DNA from 4 places in the Arthrobacter sp. NPDC058130 genome. Region 4 is predicted to be linked to each of the others. Evidence: riboswitches for the same ligand, from Rfam matches in the RefSeq annotation. Region 4 holds a riboswitch; each other region holds the start of a gene.

Region 1 (4,580 bases), on a different contig from region 4:
CCGCCGGAGGTGTGGACCAGGCCCTTGGGCTTGCCGGTGGTGCCGGAGGTGTACATGATGAACAGCGGCGTCTCGGCGTCGAACGCTTCGGCCTCGTGGACGTCGGAGGCCGTCCCGACAGCGTCGTGCCACCAGACATCGCGGCCCGCGGTCATCGGGACGGTGCCGAGTTCTTCGGCCGGGGTGGTCCGGTTGACCACCAGGACGTGCTCGATCGCGTTCTCGCCGGAGACGGCGGCGTCCGCGTTGTCCTTGACCGGAACGGCGGTGCCGCGGCGGAACTGCCCATCGGTGGTGACCAGAAGTTTGGCTCCGGTGTCCTCCACCCGGAACTTCAGGGCCTCGGCGGAGAAGCCGCCGAAGACCAGGGAGTGGACGGCGCCGATGCGGGCCACGGCGAGCGTGATGATCACGGTTTCGGGGATGACCGGGAGGTAGATGACCACGCGGTCGCCCTTGGTGATGCCCAGGTCCAGGAGCGCGTTGGCGGCCTTGGACACCTCGCGCTGGAGTTCGGCGTAGGTGATGGCGCGGCGGTCGCCGGGCTCGCCCTCGAAATGCAGCGCCACCTTCTCCCCGCGCCCCGCCGCTACGTGGCGGTCGACGCAGTTGTAGGCGACATTGAGCCTGCCGCCTTCGAACCAGGTGATCTGCGGGCCGATGCCGGCCTCGACGTCGGCCGGGACGCGCCGGTGCGCAGTGTGCCAGGGCTTGCCGCTGCCCGCAAGGCCGCCCGCGGCCGTACCGGTGGGTTCGGCCCAGTCGAGGCGGAGGGCCTGCTCTTCCCAGAAAGCAACCGTCTCTGCCGGGATGGTGCCAGCGGCGGGGTTGTGCTCGGGGGTGGTGCTGCGGTGACGCGCCGGTCCGTCGGTGGGGACGCCGTGCACTGCGCCGTCCGTGGGCTCGGTCAGGGACCATCCCGACGAGCCGCGAGAGGAGCCAGGCGCGTCACGCAGCCCTGCTTCGATCGCCGTCGCGTCCGAAGAGGTTTGTGGGGTTGCCGCGGACGGAATCCGGGCAACGGTGGGCAAGGCGGAAGAATTCTCAGGGGTCATTTATGGCACTCCATCGGTCCTGGCAGTAGCACCCTTGGTCCCTCCCGCTCCATCGAAAGTTCGATCGAAAGAGGAGGAACAGCGGCGTGGGAATGGTCGTCCCACGTCACCGGGGGTTGCTGCGGCTTCATCGATCCAGGTCTCTCGGCCGCTCGGGATGGTCCCTACCAACTAGAACGTCAAATGCGGGATTTCACAAAATCCAAGCCGTCGGCGCTGTAATATTCGTTCACGGCGCCGGCTCACGCGTTGGAATCATTCATTTATTCGAAGATCGCGCCCAAAGGTCGCAGGAGTAAGGTTGATGCATGGCCCACGTTAACGATCCGGCAGTCATTGACCGCCTCATGCGAACCAAAGGCACGTGGGCGGTGGTTGGCCTCACCACTAATGAATGGCGCTCTGCCTACGACGTCTCCCTGTACATCCGGGACAGGATGGGCATGGAGATCATTCCGGTCAACCTGCCCGGCGACGACGTCCACGGGGAGAGGGGATACCGCTCGCTGGCGGACATCCCGGCAGAGAAGCATCCGATCGACGTCGTGGACTGCTTCGTCAACTCCCACAAGGTGGGCGCCGTCATAGACCAGGCCATCGCCGTCGGCGCAAAGGCCGTCTGGCTGCAACTGGGCGTCTTCGACGACGCCGCGGTGGGCCGCGCCAAGGCCGCCGGGCTGGACGTCGTGGTGAACGAATGCCCCGCCCGCGAAGGGTGGCGGGTGGGCATCTAGGAGCCCAAGGATCAGGGGTTAACAGGATTTGGAAAAGCCGGTTACAAAATGTGACTGGCTTTTTCCGTATCTGTCCGCGGGCCGTGTCAGATGGAGTCGTAACCATCCCGAGCGGCTGAGAGACCTGGCTCCGTGACGCCGCAGCAACCCCCTCCCCGAGGACGGTGCTACCGCCAGGACCGATGGAGAAGGCGCCGCCTTCCGCTCGGATTCGCGGCCCTGGCTGGCAGAATCTGCGGAGGCAGCGCTTTCCCGGCACACGCCAGGAGACCGCACATGAGCACTGAAACCGCACGCCCGCAGAAGATGCGCCCGCAGAAGATGACCGGGAAGGTGGCCGTAGCCAGCTTCATCGGCACCACCATCGAAGGCTACGACTTCGTCCTGTACGGCCTCGCCGCGGCCACCGTCTTCGGCCCGCTGTTCTTCGCCCCGGCCGCCCCTCTCATAGGCACCATCGCCGCGTTCGCCACATACGCCGTCGGGTTCGTTGCCCGGCCCGTCGGCGGGGTGCTGGGCGGCCACTACGGCGACAGGATCGGCCGGAAGACCGTCCTGGTGGCCTCCCTGCTCTTGACCGGACTCGCCACCACCGCAATCGGGCTCCTGCCCACCTACGCCCAGATCGGCTGGGTGGCGCCGGCCCTGCTGCTCCTGCTGCGCGTGATCCAGGGCATCGGCTACGGCGCCGAGTGGGCCGGCGCCGCCCTCATGACCGTGGAGCATGCCGCCCCCAAAAAACGGGGCCTGACTTCCAGCGCCACCCAGCTTGGCCCCACCTCGGGCATGCTGCTGGCCACCGGCGTCCTCCTCCTGCTGGAGAACACCCTGAGCGACGAGCAGTTCCTGGCCTGGGGCTGGCGCGTGCCGTTCGTGGCGAGCCTGGTCCTGGTTGCCGTGGGCCTGGCCATCCGGCTCTCCGTCGAGGACAGCCCCGAGTTCAAGCACGTCCAGTCTGTCCAGACCGTTGCCGCCCGCCCGGTGGTGGAGAGCTTCAAGACGCACCCGCGCCAGATCCTGCTGACCACGGGCCTCCGGATCGCCCAGAACGCGTTCTACTACGTGTACACAGTGTTCATCCTGACGTACCTCACGCAGGTTGCCGGAACCGACCGCAACACCGGGCTGACCGCCGTCCTGATCGCCTCGGCGCTGGGCTTGGTCACCGTGCCGCTGTGGGGTGCCCTGTCGGACCGCTTCGGGCGCCGATCCGTCTATCTCTTTGGCGCCGTGGCCAGTGCCGCCGCCATCATCCCTTTCTTCTGGCTGCTGGATACCGGCAATTTTCTGCTGATCATCCTGGGCGTCGTCGTCGGCCTCAATATCGGCCATGATGCGATGTACGGCCCCCAGGCTGCGTTCTTCTCGGAGCTCTTCAGCACCCGCGTCCGCTTCAGCGGTGTGTCCATCGGCTACCAGATCGGCTCGGTGCTCGGCGGCGGGCTGGCTCCGCTGGTCGCCACGGCCCTGCTGGCCGCCGGCGGCGGAAATCCGGTCTGGGTGGTCGTCTACTTCCTCGCCGTCTCCGCCATCACCATCGTGGCCACCCTCAAGTCACCGGAAACGAAGGACCGGGCCCTCGGCGACACCGAACTGCCGGCTGCGGCCCCTGCCGCAGCGGCCGCTGAAAGCCGGGACCCCGCCGTCGTGCGCTGACCACACGTTCTTCATGAAGTTCACATCGCCATGATTTTTACATTGCAAGGAAAGGGGCCCCATGGCCACCGCTGACACTGCACATCCCCAAGGGCGGCCCAGGCTGCTGCTGAGCGCTTTCGTCATGAACACCACAAGCCACATCATGGGCGGCCAATGGCGGCACCCTGCGGCGCAGCAGCACCGCTTCAACGAGTTGGAGCTGTGGACCAGCCTGGCCCGGCAGCTGGAGGACGCGAAGTTCGATGTGATGTTCTTCGCCGATGTGGTGGGGCTGTACGGGAACGACGACGGCGGCTGGGCCCCGCACGTGCGTCGCGGCATGCAGGTGCCCGCCAATGACCCGCTGATCCTCCTCGGCGCGCTGGCCGCCTCGACCAGTAACATCGGCCTCGCGGCGACGTCCTCGGTGATCCAAAGCCATCCCTTCCAGTTCGCCCGCCAGATCTCAACCCTGGACCACCTCTCCCGGGGGCGCGCTGCGTGGAACATCGTCACCAGCGCGGCGGAGAATGCCCACCGGAACTTCGGCGACGGCCTGGTCGCCCACGATGACCGCTACGCCTGGGCAGACGAATACGTGGCGGCCGCCTACAAGCTGTGGGAAGGGTCCTGGGACGACGGCGCGCTGGTCCAGGACAAGGAGAACGGCATCCACGCGGATCCGGACAAGGTCCACAAGATCTACCACCGCGGCGACCGTTACTCCATCGACGGGCCGCACCTGTCCGCTCCCTCGCCGCAGCGCACACCCGTGCTGTTCCAGGCCGGCAGCTCAGGCCGCGGGCAGCAGTTCTGCGCCGCCCATGCCGAAGCCACCTTCATGCTGTCCCCGAACCCGGCCGCCGCCGCCGAATACACGGCATCCGTGCGCCGGCAGGCCGTCGCGGCCGGCCGGCTCGCCGGGGACGTGAAGTTCTTCCAGGGGCTCCACTTCATCGTCGGAAGCACCGAGGCGGAAGCCGCACGCAAGGCCGCAGAATTGGACGAGTACCTGGATTCCGGGGCGCTGATCGCCCACATCGGCGGCGGAGCCGGCGTGGACCTCGGCGGACTGGATCTGGACACGCCGCTGGGCGACTTCCACACCGAAGGCACCCAGGGGCACCTGGACAGCCTGCGCAAATCAGTGCCC
Region 2 (4,580 bases), on a different contig from region 4:
AACCGCGGAAGTGGCCTGGGACCACATGCCGCACAGCTGCAGAACGTATCGGCAGCATTCAGGGAATCGCCCTCTCGCTATGAACGGCAGTCCAATGGATCAGGCAACCCTTGTTGGCTACGCATTCGGCTATCTTGTAACCCTCGTCGCCGTTTTCATTTTGTGTTTGCCCTTCATAATCGGGCTAGTGCTGCTCATGCTCCTGGCGGGTGTCGTGCGGCTCATCCTCCTCGTGGCGACTGCCCTGACCGTTGGGCTGATCGGGCTGTTCAAGAGCGCGCGCAACAACCCCACCGGCAACCCGCGCCGGGCCCCACACGGAACCGATCTCATCGCGCACTGAGCGTCCGCGCAGACTGCGTCCACACTGGCCGGCGCCGGATCCTCAGCCCAGGTCGACTCAGCCCAGGGCGACTCAGCCGAGGGCGTCGGCGGGAACTGCCGGGCACCGCCGGAAGGACGCCGGGTTGAACGCCGGGAGCATGAAGGTTGCCAGCACGGCGTCGAGCATCTCCGGGGCCCAGGTGCTGTTCTCCCCCAGGGTCGCGCACACGCCCAGCACCACGGGGGTCCCGTCCGCGCGGCGGCGGATCTGGACCTGCACAGGCCCGGTCAGCCCGAGGGTGCGGACGGCGGCCAGCCCCAGCTTCCGCACGTCCCCGGCCTGGCCCGCCGGCACCCTGCGGCTTACTTCGTCGCTGCCGGCCCGTCCATACGGGGTTTTGGTCTTTTCGAGAACCACGGCCACCGGCGCCATCGCGTTGCGCGCCGGCGTGCCGAACACCAGGCACACGTAGTCGGCTCCCGGGATGAACTCCTGGACAATTTGCCCGGTCGGCATATTCTTCCAGCTCACGACGGCGGTTCCGGCCAGCACGTGGACACCGTGGGAGCCTTTGAAGACCCGAGGCTTGACGACGACGGGGCCGCTGAGGCCGGCGAGCGATGCCGGCGCGGCGGCGAGGTCGCCCGGGACCCCGAACCGGGGCACCGGAATGCCGGCGGCCTGCAGCGCCCAGGTGGTGAACAGCTGATCGTTGGCGAGGGCAACCGCCGCAGGGTCGCCTACGATGATCCGCACGTCCTGGGCGAACCCGGCCCGGGCCGCGGCCAGGACCGGAAGTTCCACGGTGAGCGTCGGGATGATGAGGTTGATGGCTTCGCGGTCCACGAGCCGGCGCAGGTCCAGGACCATGTCCGGGTCCGTCGCCGGCAGGAGCCTGACCACCGCCGCCGCCGGAGCATCCCCGTCCTGGCGGGTGTCGGCACGGGCGTCGGAGCCGAGATACGGCAGGCCGCGGGCTTCGAGCTGGGCCGCGACGGTCCGGCCGGCAGCACTTGCGATCCCGGTAACCAGTATTCGCGGGCCCACGATTGCTCCATTCCGGCGTCCCCGGCTGGGCCGCGGCTGCGGCTCCGGCGGTTCCAGCCACCGATTTGCTGACAACGAATTACTGGAAAGACGGTTCGATTAGCGGGACTGCTCATTTCACGGACTGCTCGAATCACGGACCGCTCAATTCACGGACTGCTCGAATCTGCCGCCACTCCGGCAGACTCGGCAGACCTGTCCTCCTAGTAGACGGCGGATCGTCCCGGCCAACACGAGTGGGCAGTACCCGAAACTGGGGCCCGCTACTACTTGTCCAGTGCGCCCCGTTCGTTCCACCAGCCGGCATTGGTAGTTGGACGTCGTCCGGTTACGGAACATGACGACGGCGGCGGTGCGGCCCGACGTCGTAGGTGTTACGTTTTTGGGGAGTAATGAGAACCGGCGCCAAGCCCTGACTGGCCGGTCGGCAACCCTCCCTTTCGCGGCGGGGTGCCTCAGGTGAATACTCGGCATATCGACCATTCGAGCTGCAAGCGTGAAGAGGAGATCCGTCGTGCCCGACACGTCCACCCCCGCAATACCCGGTACAACCGCTGCCCCCAGTGCGGCAAAGGCTTCAACCGCCGGCGAGGAAAAGCTGGCCTACCGCCTGTTCACCGGGGCGGATGACCGCGCCTTCTGTGAGCGGGTATCGGCAGCCCTGGCCGAGGGCTATGTCCTGCATGGAAGCCCGGCCGCCAGCTTCAACGGCAGCACCGTGATCGTGGCGCAGGCGCTGGTCCTGCCGGCCGCGATTGCGAGCGCGGACGCCGCAGTGGCGAATGCAGTCGATGAGCTCGACGCCGACGACTTTGACGCCGACGGGTTTGGCGCCGACGGGGCATTCGAGGGCCACGCATGAGCTACGCCGGAGACCTCAGCCCGAATGAGGCGTGGGCCAAGCTGGAGGCGGGAGCCGTTCTGGTGGATGTCCGGACCGAGGGCGAATGGGCCCACATCGGCATCCCGGACACTAAGGGGACTGACAACGATCCGCTCTTCATCCAGTGGAACGTCGCCGGCGGCGCCCCGAACCCGCACTTCGTGGAGCAGCTAAAGCGGCAGGCGCCGGAGGACACCGGCGTCGAGCTCCTGTTCCTGTGCCGCTCCGGTGCCCGGTCGATCGCCGCCGCGACGGCCGCGGCACAGGCCGGCTACACCGCGTACAACGTTCTTGAAGGCTTCGAAGGCGAGACTGACCGGTTTGGCGAACGCACCGTCAACGGCTGGAAGAACCGCGGCCTGCCCACCAACCTTGGAAAGATTTAAGTGACTTTCAATCCCGACGCCGCCGCCTGGTCCGCCGACACCCAAGCCGTCCGCGGCGGCCTCGACCGCACCGGCTTCCAGGAAACCACCGAGCCGATTTTCCTTAACTCGGGGTTCGTCTACGAGTCCGCGGCGGCCGCCGAGCGCGCCTTCACCGGCGAGGACGAGCGCTTCGTCTACTCCCGCTACGGCAACCCGTCCGTCGCCACGTTCCAGGAGCGGCTCCGGCTGCTAGAGGGAACGGAGGCGTGTTTTGCGACGGCCTCCGGCATGTCCGCCGTCTTCACCGCACTCGGTGCGCTGCTGGCGGCCGGCGACCGGGTGGTCGCCGCCCGCTCGCTGTTCGGCTCGTGCTTTGTGATTCTCAACGAGATCCTGCCGCGCTGGGGGGTCGAGACGGTCTTCGTGGACGGCCCGGACCTGGAGCAGTGGGAAGCTGCGCTGTCCGAGCCCACCACGGCGGTGTTCTTCGAGTCGCCGTCGAACCCGATGCAGGAACTCGTGGACATCGCCGCCGTGAGCCGGCTGGCTCACGCGGCGGGCGCTACGGTGGTGGTGGACAACGTCTTCGCCACCCCGCTGCTGCAGCGTTGCGGGGACCTCGGCGCGGACGTGATCGTCTACTCGGGCACCAAACACATCGACGGTCAGGGACGCGTGCTCGGCGGGGCGATCCTGGGCACCAAGGAATTCATTGACGGGCCCGTCAAGCAGCTCATGCGGCACACCGGCCCGGCGCTCTCCTCCTTCAACGCCTGGGTACTCACCAAGGGCCTGGAGACCATGGCCCTGCGCGTGAACCATTCCTCGGCCACGGCCCTGCGGCTGGCCGAGTGGCTCGAGGGACAGCCCGCGGTGAGTTGGGTGAAATACCCGCTGCTGCGGTCCCACCCGCAGCACGAACTCGCGGTAAAGCAGATGAAGGCCGGCGGCACCGTGCTCACGCTGGAGCTTTCGCCTTCCCCGGGACGCACCGCGAAGGAGGCAGCCTTTGCGCTCCTGGACGCGCTGCGGATCATCGACATCTCCAACAACCTTGGCGACGCGAAGTCCCTGATCACGCACCCGGCCACCACGACGCACCGCGCGATGGGCCCCGAAGGCCGCGCGGCAATCGGGCTCAGCGACGGCGTGGTCCGGCTTTCGGTGGGCCTGGAGGATGCCGAGGACCTTATCCGGGACCTCGGCCAGGCTCTCAAGCAGGTCTAGCGCTCAAGCAGGTCCAGCGCTCAAACGGGTATCGGCCCGCCGGAGCTGAGCCGGCGCCGGCTCCGGCTCGGCTCAGCCCCGGCGCACCGGGCCCAGGGACGAACCCTCGTCGAGCCGGGGCTCGGTAACGGAGCCCTGCGTGGTCATTTCGGCGGCACGTTCGACGACGGCGGGCAGCCCGCCTACCCGGAACGGCCCGCGCTGCAGTTGCGAGCCGGTGCCCTCCGCCAGGATCCGGGCGACGCCCTCCCGGACCAGGTCCAGCTCGCCCTGTTCTTCCAGCACTGGGGCCACAAAGTCCACGAGTGCCCAGACCACGTCCGTAGCCGGGGCAGGGGTGAAGGTGCCGAAGTCCAGCAGCTCCCCGCGCAGCCCGCAGTTGCTGGCCTGCCAGGCGGCCATCCGCAGCAGCAGCGTGGGCACCGGGGCGGGATCGACGCCGTCGTTCCATTCCCGCGACGCCGACTCCACGAGGGCGCGCACCAGCACGGCGATCAGCGCCGCGTCCTCGGCCCGCAGGCAGACATCGGCGACCCGGACCTCCACGGTGGGATGCTGCCGGGCCAGCCGCGCGTCGAAGTAGACCATTCCCTCGTCCATCAGGACGCCGCTTTCCACCAGCCGGGTCACCACCCGCCGGTAGACCGGCAGGCTCCCGAAAATCATCGTGGGACCGGACCCGGGCCAGCGGTTCCAGGCCTGGGTGCGGTAGCTTTCGAAACCCGTCTCC
Region 3 (4,580 bases), on a different contig from region 4:
GCGGAAATCCTCAGGAGCAAACGATGCCCCACCATCTCCGTCTTCTCCCAATCCGGCCGCGCGGAGGCCTTTGTGGCAAGCAGGGGCGGCACGGCGCTGACGGCACAGGAGCTGCCCGCCGCTGTTGCCCGGGCAGACATCGTCATTGGCTGCAGCGGCACGGAAACGCGCATCGCTGCCGCCCAACTGGCGGAGTGGCGGGATGGCACAGGCCGTGCCCTCACCGTCGTCGACCTCGCTCCCAGCCATGACTTCGACCCCCGCGTGGCGGACCTGCCGGGCGTTGAACTGATCACCCTGGATTCAGTGCGTTTCGCCGCTCCCCCGGCGGACGCCGAGGCGCTCCGCCGCGCCCGCACAATGGTCCGGCTGGCGGCGCACCGCTTCGAAGAACGAGAGAAAATGCGCGCAGTCGATGCCGCCATCGTGGCCCTGCGCCGGCACGTCCACCACGTCCTCGAGGCTGAAATGGAGCGCGCCCTGAAGCAACACGGACCCGGCGCCCAGGCCGAGGATGTGAACCTTGCGATGCGCCGGCTGGTCCGCCGCCTGCTTCACCTCCCCACGGTCCGCGCCCGTGAACTGGCCGCGGACGGCCGCCAGCACGACTACGCCGCTGCGCTGGAAGCCCTGTTCGGCCTCAGCGTCCAGCCCGCCGGTGCCCGGAACCCCGGGACCGACACTGTGGCCGGCCTGAGGCGGCCGCCCTGGGAATTGAGGGAGACGGGGACTGCGATGAGAGCGTGCGGCGGCGCCGATACGCGCGGCGGATGCCCCGGAACATGCCCGGCGCGCCGCGTCACGTCGCCGTCAGTGCCGTCCTTGGATGGTTTCACGGCGGCTCCGGCTGCCTCCTAGCCCTGGTCCGTAACAATCCGCTTCACAATCGCTGGCGCCTTTTCCCCGGCGGCGCGGATGTCCTACGCTCGATGCAGGTCACGAGTGCCAGCGCTAAACCCCGGTTTGCTGGCCGGCAACCCTCCAGTCGCGGTGGGGTGCCCCGGGTGACGACCTGGCCGGTCCGGAACGGACCCGGCAAGCGCGGATTCCCACCATGTGGGGTCCTGGTCGAGTGAGGTCCCATGACAACTGCCATTTTCCCCGCAGCCCCCGAATTCCACGCCGCCACCGAAGCTGTGCGCCCTGATGGGCGGCATTCCGTCGCGGCCCGCCCGCTGGCCGCCGTCACCGGCGCCGAAATCCAGGCCCCGCTGATCACCGGCGGCCACGCCCGCTACGCCAACCTCGACTACGGCGCCTCCGCACCGGCGCTGTCCGTCGTCTCGGCCTACCTGAACGAAATCCTGCCGTACTACGCGAGCGTGCACCGCGGCGCCGGCTACGCATCGCAGATCAGCACCTCCGTCTACGAGAACGCCCGGGACATCGTGCGGGACTTCGTCGGCGGCCGGCCGGACGATTCCGTGATCTTCACCCGCAACACCACCGATTCATTGAACCTGCTGGCCGGCTGCCTGCCGTTGCGCGACGGCCGTCCCGCGGGCGAGGTCCTGTATCTCGACATCGAGCACCACGCCAACCTCCTGCCCTGGCAGAACGTCCCGCACCGCAGCGTCGTGGCCGCCCCCACCCTCGCAGCCACGGTGGGCCTCCTGCGGGACGAGCTTTCCCGTGGCGGGGTCAGCCTGCTGGCCGTCACAGGCGCCTCGAATGTCACCGGGGAAATCCTGCCGATCCGGGCCCTCGCCGCACTGGCGCACGAGTACGGCGCCAGGATCGTCGTCGACGCCGCGCAGCTGGCCCCGCACCGGCGGATTGACATCGCCGCGGACGACGTCGACTATCTCGCATTCTCCGGGCACAAGCTGTACGCCCCGTTCGGCTCCGGCGTGCTGGTGGGCCGGACGGACTGGCTCGACGCCGGCACCCCGCACCTGGCCGGCGGAGGCGCTGTCCGCGATGCCCGGCTCGATTCCGTCAGCTGGACCACCGGACCGGCCCGGCACGAGGGCGGCTCGCCGAACGTCCTGGGTGCGGCCGCCCTGGCCCGCGCCACCCAGGTGATCGCAGCCCTGGACCCGGAGCAGTGGCAGGCCCACGAGGACGCCATCCGGTCCTTCCTGGTCGAGGGCCTCGAAGCCATTGAGGGCGTGACCGTGCACCGGATCTTTGCCGATTCCGAAGCGGGAGATCAGGCCGGCACCATCGGCGTCGTGAACTTTTCGGTCGAAGGCTACGACGCCGGGCTGGTGGCCGCCTACCTGTCGGCCGAACACGGCATTGGCCTGCGCGACGGCCGCTTCTGCGCCCACCCGCTGCTCAAGCGGCTCGGCCTGCCCGCAGGCTCCCTGCGCGCCAGCTTCGGCCTCGGCTCCCGGCTGGAGGATGCCGAGCGCCTGCTGGCCGGCCTGCAGCAACTGCGGCAAACGGGACTCGGCTGGGATTATGTGGTGGATGCCGGCCGCTGGGTGCCGGCCCACGATACCCGCACCTACCCGCACTGGGCACCGAACACCCCCGGCACCGCCGGCGCCGCACCCTGCAGTGTGGACTAGGCAGTGTGGACTAGCAGGACGGCGGAATCAGGACCCGGCGCAGGTGCGGTAAATTCGAAAGGTACCTGAAACCAGCAGGACCTTCCCGAAGGAGATCGCACGTGCCACCCGGCGGACCTAAGCTGCACAGCGGACCCAAACTGCACAGTGGTCCCAAACTGCGCAGTGAACGGCGCCTGGAACTCGGCCAAAGCTTCCAGGACGGCGGGGAGCACTATGAACGCGTCCGCCCCGGTTATCCGCAGGATTCGGCCGACTGGCTGATCCCGGCGGGCGCCAGGGACGCGGCAGACATTGGCGCGGGCACAGGCAAGTTCACCGCCCTTCTTGTCGGCCGGGGACTGCACACGGTGGCCGTTGACCCATCTGCCGACATGCTCGGGCAGTTGCGCCGGACCCTGCCGGGCGTCACCGCCGCCGAGGGCCGCGCCGAGGACACGGGACTTGAACCGGAGTCGTTCGACATGGTCACGGTTGCCCAGGCGTGGCACTGGTGCGACCCCAGCCTGGCCAGTACCGAGATTGCCCGGATCCTGCGGCCCCACGGCGTCCTTGGCCTGATCTGGAACCAGCTGGACACCGCCGTGCCGTGGGTGCACCGGCTCTCCCGCATCATGCATGCCGGGGACGTCCACAAACCGCACTTCCGGCCGCCCGTGGGTCCCGAGTTCACGGGCCTGGAGAGCCATCTCACCCGGTGGGAGGATTCGGTCACCACGGAGGACATCCAGGCGCTGACCAAATCCCGCAGCTACTACCTCGCGGCGTCGGAGCCCACCCGGGCCAAGGTCATGGCCAACCTCGACTGGTACCTGCACGAGCACTTGGGCCACGCCCCCGGCGACGTCCTCCGGCTCCCCTACCTGACCCAGACGTGGCGGACCTTCCGGGCCTGACGCCCGGATTGCACGAACGGCCTGCCGGGCCTATTGTTTCGGTATGCCTAATAATTACTTATAGGCACATAGAACATTGACGCCGGCTCCCTTCCAGCCGGTGCCGATTATCGCGTCAACGCGGACGCGCCAACCACAGGAGCAGGCAGTGCTGGACGTCAAGGGACACGAACAACCGCCGCAGGACGCACGCACCTACAAACATCCGGGTGCCCGCAGGGCGCTGATCGCCCTGTTGGGGCCGGCGTTCGTGGCCTCTATCGCCTACGTGGACCCTGGCAACGTGGCCGCCAACCTGACCGCCGGCGCGCAGTACGGCTACCTGCTGGTGTGGGTCCTCGTGGCCGCCAACATCATGGCCGTACTCGTCCAGTACCAGTCCGCCAAGCTCGGGATCGTCACGGGCAAGAGCCTCCCGGAGATCCTGGGCGAGCGGCTCAAGCCGCTCTGGCGCCGCGCCTTCTGGCTGCAGGCCGAAATCGTCGCCGCCGCCACCGACCTCGCCGAAGTGGTGGGCGGGGCAATCGCCCTGAACCTGCTTTTCGGCCTCCCCCTCCCCCTTGGCGCCGTGATTGTGGGCGCGGTATCGATGCTCCTGCTCGCGGTGCAGGCCCGGGAAAAGCAGCGGCCCTTCGAATTCATCATCATGTTCCTGCTCGGCATCATCACCATCGGCTTCCTGGCCGGGCTGTTCATCAGCCCGCCAGATCCGCGGGCAGCCCTGGCCGGGCTCGTGCCCGGCTTCCAGGGCCCGGACACCGTCCTGCTGGCCGCCAGCATGCTCGGCGCTACCGTGATGCCGCACGCCATCTACGTCCACTCGGCGCTGTCCCGAGACCGGCACCGGCCGGATGAACACCTGCATGTTCCCCCGCCGGCCATCGCCCGCCTGGTCCGGGCGACGCGGCTCGACGTCGTGGCCGCGCTGGCCATTGCCGGACTGGTCAACATCGGCATGCTGCTCCTGGCCGCCTCCACCCTCGGCGGCGAGGAAGGCACGGACACGATCGAGGGCGCGCACGCCGCGATCACCGCCAATCTGGGCCCCATCGTCGGAGTGGTCTTCGCGGTCGGGCTCCTCGCATCCGGCCTGGCCTCCACCTCGGTGGGCTGCTACGCAGGCGGAACCATCATGCAGGGCCTGCTCAAGATCCGGATCCCCGTCATG
Region 4 (4,580 bases):
TCGGCTCTGCCGTGTCCCCGTTCAACGCCTTCCTCATCGCCCAGGGCATCGAAACCTTGAGCCTGCGCGTCGAACGCCACGTGGCCAACGCCACCAAGGTGGCGCAGTGGCTGGAGGGAAGGGACGACGTCGAATCGGTCGCCTATGCCGGGCTGCCGTCCAGCCCCTGGTACGAGCGCGGCCGTAAGTACGGGCCCAAGGGGACCGGCGCCGTCGTCGCCTTCAACATCGCCGGGGGAGCGGAGGCCGGCAAGCGGTTCGTCGATGCCCTCGAACTGCACTCGCACGTCGCGAACATCGGCGACGTCCGCTCCCTGGTGATCCACCCGGCGTCCACCACGCACAGCCAGCTCTCGCCCGGGCAGCAGGAGATCGCCGGGGTGAATCCCGGGCTGGTGCGGCTGTCGGTGGGCCTGGAGCACATCGACGACATCCTCGCGGACCTCGACGCCGGATTCCGCGCCGCCAAGGGCGCCTGACCGGGGCTCTCTGGCAGCCGCCGGCCCCGAGTTCGCCGGCGCGGGACACGCCGAGTTCGCCGGCGCGGGACACGCCGAGTTCGCCGGCGCGGGACACGCCGAGTTCGCCGGAACCCGTCGCAGTCGCCGTAACCTTGCGGCGCCTGGGCAGGCTTCCGGCGACCTCGACGGGCTGGATGCACGGTTCCGGCGAGCTCGACGGGCTGGATGCAGGGTTCCGGCGAACTCGACGGGCTGGATCGACACGGGGATCGCCCGGCTGTCACACGGAAGTCACAATCTTCGTCATTTCCGCACCCCGTTTCGTAGACTCGTACCAGGTCATGAGTGCCAGCGACAGCCCCGGCTTGCTGGCCGGCAACCCTCCATTTGCGGCGGGGTGCCCCGGGTGAAGACCTGGCCTGCCGGTCAGCTGACGGCAGGCAAGCGCGAAGTTAGGTCCTCATTATGACGATTGCCGTCACCCGCAGCGGTGAAACCGAAACCAATCCAGCCCCGAGCCCTGTTGCCGCCGCAACGGCGCCGGAAAGCACGCCGGAAACTGCCCCCGCCCACACTGCTTCCCGTGTGCCGGACGGGACCGTCCAGTACGTCAGGATCGGTGACCTGCAGCTCGAATCCGGGATCCTGCTGCCGGACGTGGTCCTCGGCTTCGAAACGTGGGGGACCCTGAACGCGGACGCCTCCAACGCCGTGCTCATTGAACATGCCCTGACCGGCGACACACATGTCACCCGTGGCGCCAGCGAGGAGCCCGGCTGGTGGGAGCAGCTCGCCGGACCCGGGGCTCCCGTGGACACGGACAAGTACTTCGTCGTTTCGATCAACATCCTGGGCGGTTGTTACGGTTCCACAGGACCCTCCACCCCGGCCCCGGACGGGCGCCCCTGGGGATCGAGGTTTCCGCTCGTCACGCTGCGGGACACCACCGCCGCCGAGGCACGGCTGGCCGACGCCCTGGGCATCGGCAGCTGGTACGCCGTGGTGGGCGGCTCGCTCGGCGGCGCGCGCGCCCTTGAATGGGCCGTCACGTACCCGGACCGGGTCCGGCGCTGCGCCGTGATTTCGGTCGGCCCCAGCAGCACCGCCGAACAGATTGCCTTTGCGCAGGCCCAGACCCTGGCCATCCGCCAGGACCCCCATTTCAATGGCGGAAACTACTACGGCGGCCCGGAGCCCGAAGCAGGGCTGGCCCTCGCCCGCCGCATCGCCCACATCACCTACCGCTCCGCGGCCGAACTGGATGGCCGGTTTGGCCGGAACCCGCAGGCGCCGGAGGCGCCGCTGGAAGCCGGATCCCTGGCCGGGCGCGGGCGCTACCAGGTGGAAAGCTACCTGGACCACCAGGGCAGCAAGCTGGTCCGGCGCTTCGACGCCAACAGTTACATCGCCATTACCGAGGCCCTTATGAGCCACGACGTCTGCCGGGGGCGCGGAAGCCTGCCGGAGGCGCTGGCCCCGGCCAGCGCCGAGTTCCTGGTGGCTGCCGTGGACTCGGACCGACTGTATTTCCCGGCCCAGACCCGCGAACTGGCCGATGCCCTGCCCGGCGGTGCGGAACTGCACATCATTGAGGCGCCGATCGGCCACGACGGGTTCCTGACCGAAATCGGCCAGCTCGGCGACCAGCTGCGGGAGACCTTCTTCGGCCACTAGGCAGCCTCGTTTGTGCATTTTTGCAGATAGGCTCTGCACTAATGGCCGTTGAGGCCAGGGGCGGGAGCGTCCATACTCGGGGTGAATGACGCCATGTGCCCTGCATCACAGGCGTCCTCAGTCCAATGGTCCACAGGGTGTCGATGGAGACGCCAAAGGAGTCACGATGAGTACGGAAAACGCCGCGAGGCGCGCTGAAGCAACCGAGGTCAAGTCGTCCGGCCTGAAGAAGGTAGTGACGGCCTCCATGGCCGGCACGGTGGTTGAATGGTATGAATTCTTCCTCTACGCCTCCGCGGCCACCCTGGTCTTCGGCAAGATGTTCTTCCCCAATTCGGGTACGGAACTGGACGGCATCATCGCAGCCTTCCTCACCTACGCTGTCGGCTTCGTCGCCCGCCCCATCGGCGGGATCGTCTTCGGCCACTTCGGTGACAAGTTCGGCCGCAAGCAGCTGCTCCAGCTCAGCATCATCCTGGTGGGCGTTTCGACCTTCCTGATGGGCTGCCTCCCCACCTTCGCGCAGATCGGCTACTGGGCGCCGGCCCTGCTGGTCTTCCTGCGCTTCGCCCAGGGCTTCGCCGTCGGCGGCGAGTGGGGCGGCGCCGTCCTGCTCGTCGCCGAGCACAGCCCCAGCAAGTCCCGCGGCTTCTGGGCCAGCTGGCCGCAGTCCGCCGTTCCGCTGGGCAACCTGCTGGCCACGGCGGTGCTGTTCACCCTGTCCGCCACCCTGTCCTCCGCCGACTTCCTCAGCTGGGGCTGGCGCGTGGCCTTCTGGCTCTCCGCCGTGATCGTGCTGGTCGGCTACTACATCCGGACCAAGGTCACGGACGCCCCCATCTTCCTGGAGGCGCAGAAGGAAGTCACCATCGAGAAGAAGGGCTACGGCGTAGCCGAAGTCTTCCGCCGCTACCCGCGCGGCGTATTCACCGCCATGGGCCTGCGGTTCGCGGAGAACATCCTCTACTACCTCGTGGTCACGTTCTCGATCACGTACCTGAAGGTCATTGTCCAGACGGACACCTCCCGAATCCTCCTCCTGCTGCTGGTCGCGCACGTCGTCCACTTCGCCGTGGTGCCGATGGTCGGGCGCATGTCGGACCGCTTCGGCCGCAAGCCGGTCTACATGGCCGGCGCCATCCTCGGCGGCACCTGGGGCTTCTTCGCCTTCCCCATGATGGACACCAAGAACGACTTCATCATCCTGGCCGCGATCACCATCGGCCTGCTCTTCCACGCCCTGATGTACGCCGGCCAGCCGGCCATCATGGCCGAGATGTTCCCCACGCGGATGCGCTACTCGGGTGTTTCCCTGGGCTACCAGGTCACCTCGATCGTTGCCGGTTCCATGGCCCCGATCATCGCCGCGGCCCTGCTGAGCCAGTTCAAGTCCTCCGTCCCGGTGGCCCTCTACCTGCTCGGCGCCTGCCTGGTAACGATGGTGGCCGTCTTCTTCCTCAAGGAGACCCGCGGCATTTCGCTCCACGACGTCGACGCCGCCGACGCCCAGGGCACCGCAGACCTCCTCGCCGCCGGCAAGCGGTAGTCCCGGGAAAGCCCAGCCAGGGAAAAATGGCCGCCAAAACCACAATGGGCCAGACTGCCCGTATCCGCGCACCCCGCGGATACGGGCAGTCTGTTTTTAAGCGGACTCAGGCGGCCAGGACGTCCTGGCGCTCCCGAATTTCGCCGCGGATCGCCTCGAGCACTGCGCGGACGGGGGCTGAGCGCAGCGACTCGGGCCGGGCCACCGCCCAGATGGGCAGCTGGCGCTGGAAATCGTCCGGCAGGACGGGCAGGAAGCCGGGCCTGCCCGCCACGAGGAAATTGGGCAGCAGGCCTATCCCTGCGCCCCGCCGGACGGCCTCGAGCTGGGCGAACACACTGGTGGCCTGGAAGCTGGAGCGCGGCACCGGCAGCTGCGTGGATCGGTGGCCCAGCTCCGCGACCTGGAGCGCCGATTCGACGTACGAGACAAACCCGTGCTGCCGGACGTCGTCGAGCGTTGCCGGCAGCCCGTGCTCCTGCGCATAACCTTCGCTGGCGTACAGCCGGAGAAAATAGTTGCTCAGGAAGATGGCCCTGGCATTGGTGGTTTCCATGTTGCCCACCACCACTTCCAGGTCCACGCCGGAGCGGTTTTGGCTGACCTTGCGCGTGGCGCTGAGCAACTCCACGTTCAGCATGGGATTCGCCCGCTGCAGCCGGACGAGGGCCGGCGCCAGGAATTCGGCGCCGAAACCGTCCGGAGTGCTGATCCGGACAAGGCCGGACACCACGTCACCGGACCGGGCAATGCTGCTGGACAGGGCCCCGAGGGTGCCCTCGATGGCCTCGGCCGCCGCGACGGCCTGGCTGCCGAGCTCGGTCAGCTCCCAGCCGTGCGGGCTGCGTTCCAGCGTCCGGCCGCCGAGCTGCTTGTCCAGGGCCAGGACGCGGCGGGAA

What was found. A riboswitch is a leader RNA that binds a small molecule or an ion and turns the genes downstream of it on or off. The one in region 4 is predicted to bind S-adenosylmethionine.
Region 1: linked by a shared signal. The riboswitch ahead of ACFVTM_RS03110 (MFS transporter) and the one ahead of ACFVTM_RS15195 (homoserine O-acetyltransferase) in region 4 are both predicted to bind S-adenosylmethionine.
Region 2: linked by a shared signal. The riboswitch ahead of ACFVTM_RS19805 (DUF1737 domain-containing protein) and the one ahead of ACFVTM_RS15195 (homoserine O-acetyltransferase) in region 4 are both predicted to bind S-adenosylmethionine.
Region 3: linked by a shared signal. The riboswitch ahead of ACFVTM_RS13200 (aminotransferase class V-fold PLP-dependent enzyme) and the one ahead of ACFVTM_RS15195 (homoserine O-acetyltransferase) in region 4 are both predicted to bind S-adenosylmethionine.

What each region holds. Positions count from the first base shown of each region.
Region 1 is NZ_JBHVTV010000001.1:660,445-665,024, forward strand. Features, by position in the region: gene acs (acetate--CoA ligase) at 1-1,055, opposite strand, end outside; gene ACFVTM_RS03105 (CoA-binding protein) at 1,364-1,789, shown strand; SAM riboswitch class I at 1,889-1,978, shown strand; gene ACFVTM_RS03110 (MFS transporter) at 2,066-3,445, shown strand; gene ACFVTM_RS03115 (NtaA/DmoA family FMN-dependent monooxygenase) at 3,507-4,580, shown strand, end outside.
Region 2 is NZ_JBHVTV010000014.1:120,294-124,873, forward strand. Features, by position in the region: gene ACFVTM_RS19795 (hypothetical protein) at 95-343, shown strand; gene ACFVTM_RS19800 (hypothetical protein) at 416-1,372, opposite strand; SAM riboswitch class IV at 1,761-1,875, shown strand; gene ACFVTM_RS19805 (DUF1737 domain-containing protein) at 1,911-2,234, shown strand; gene ACFVTM_RS19810 (rhodanese-like domain-containing protein) at 2,231-2,641, shown strand; gene ACFVTM_RS19815 (O-succinylhomoserine sulfhydrylase) at 2,642-3,850, shown strand; gene ACFVTM_RS19820 (glutamate--cysteine ligase) at 3,923-4,580, opposite strand, start outside.
Region 3 is NZ_JBHVTV010000007.1:23,310-27,889, forward strand. Features, by position in the region: gene ACFVTM_RS13195 (glutamyl-tRNA reductase) at 1-858, shown strand, start outside; SAM riboswitch class IV at 935-1,048, shown strand; gene ACFVTM_RS13200 (aminotransferase class V-fold PLP-dependent enzyme) at 1,083-2,516, shown strand; gene ACFVTM_RS13205 (class I SAM-dependent methyltransferase) at 2,618-3,412, shown strand; gene ACFVTM_RS13210 (Nramp family divalent metal transporter) at 3,561-4,580, shown strand, end outside.
Region 4 is NZ_JBHVTV010000009.1:22,543-27,122, forward strand. Features, by position in the region: gene ACFVTM_RS15190 (bifunctional o-acetylhomoserine/o-acetylserine sulfhydrylase) at 1-479, shown strand, start outside; SAM riboswitch class IV at 799-914, shown strand; gene ACFVTM_RS15195 (homoserine O-acetyltransferase) at 927-2,135, shown strand; gene ACFVTM_RS15200 (MFS transporter) at 2,302-3,681, shown strand; gene ACFVTM_RS15205 (LysR family transcriptional regulator) at 3,788-4,580, opposite strand, start outside.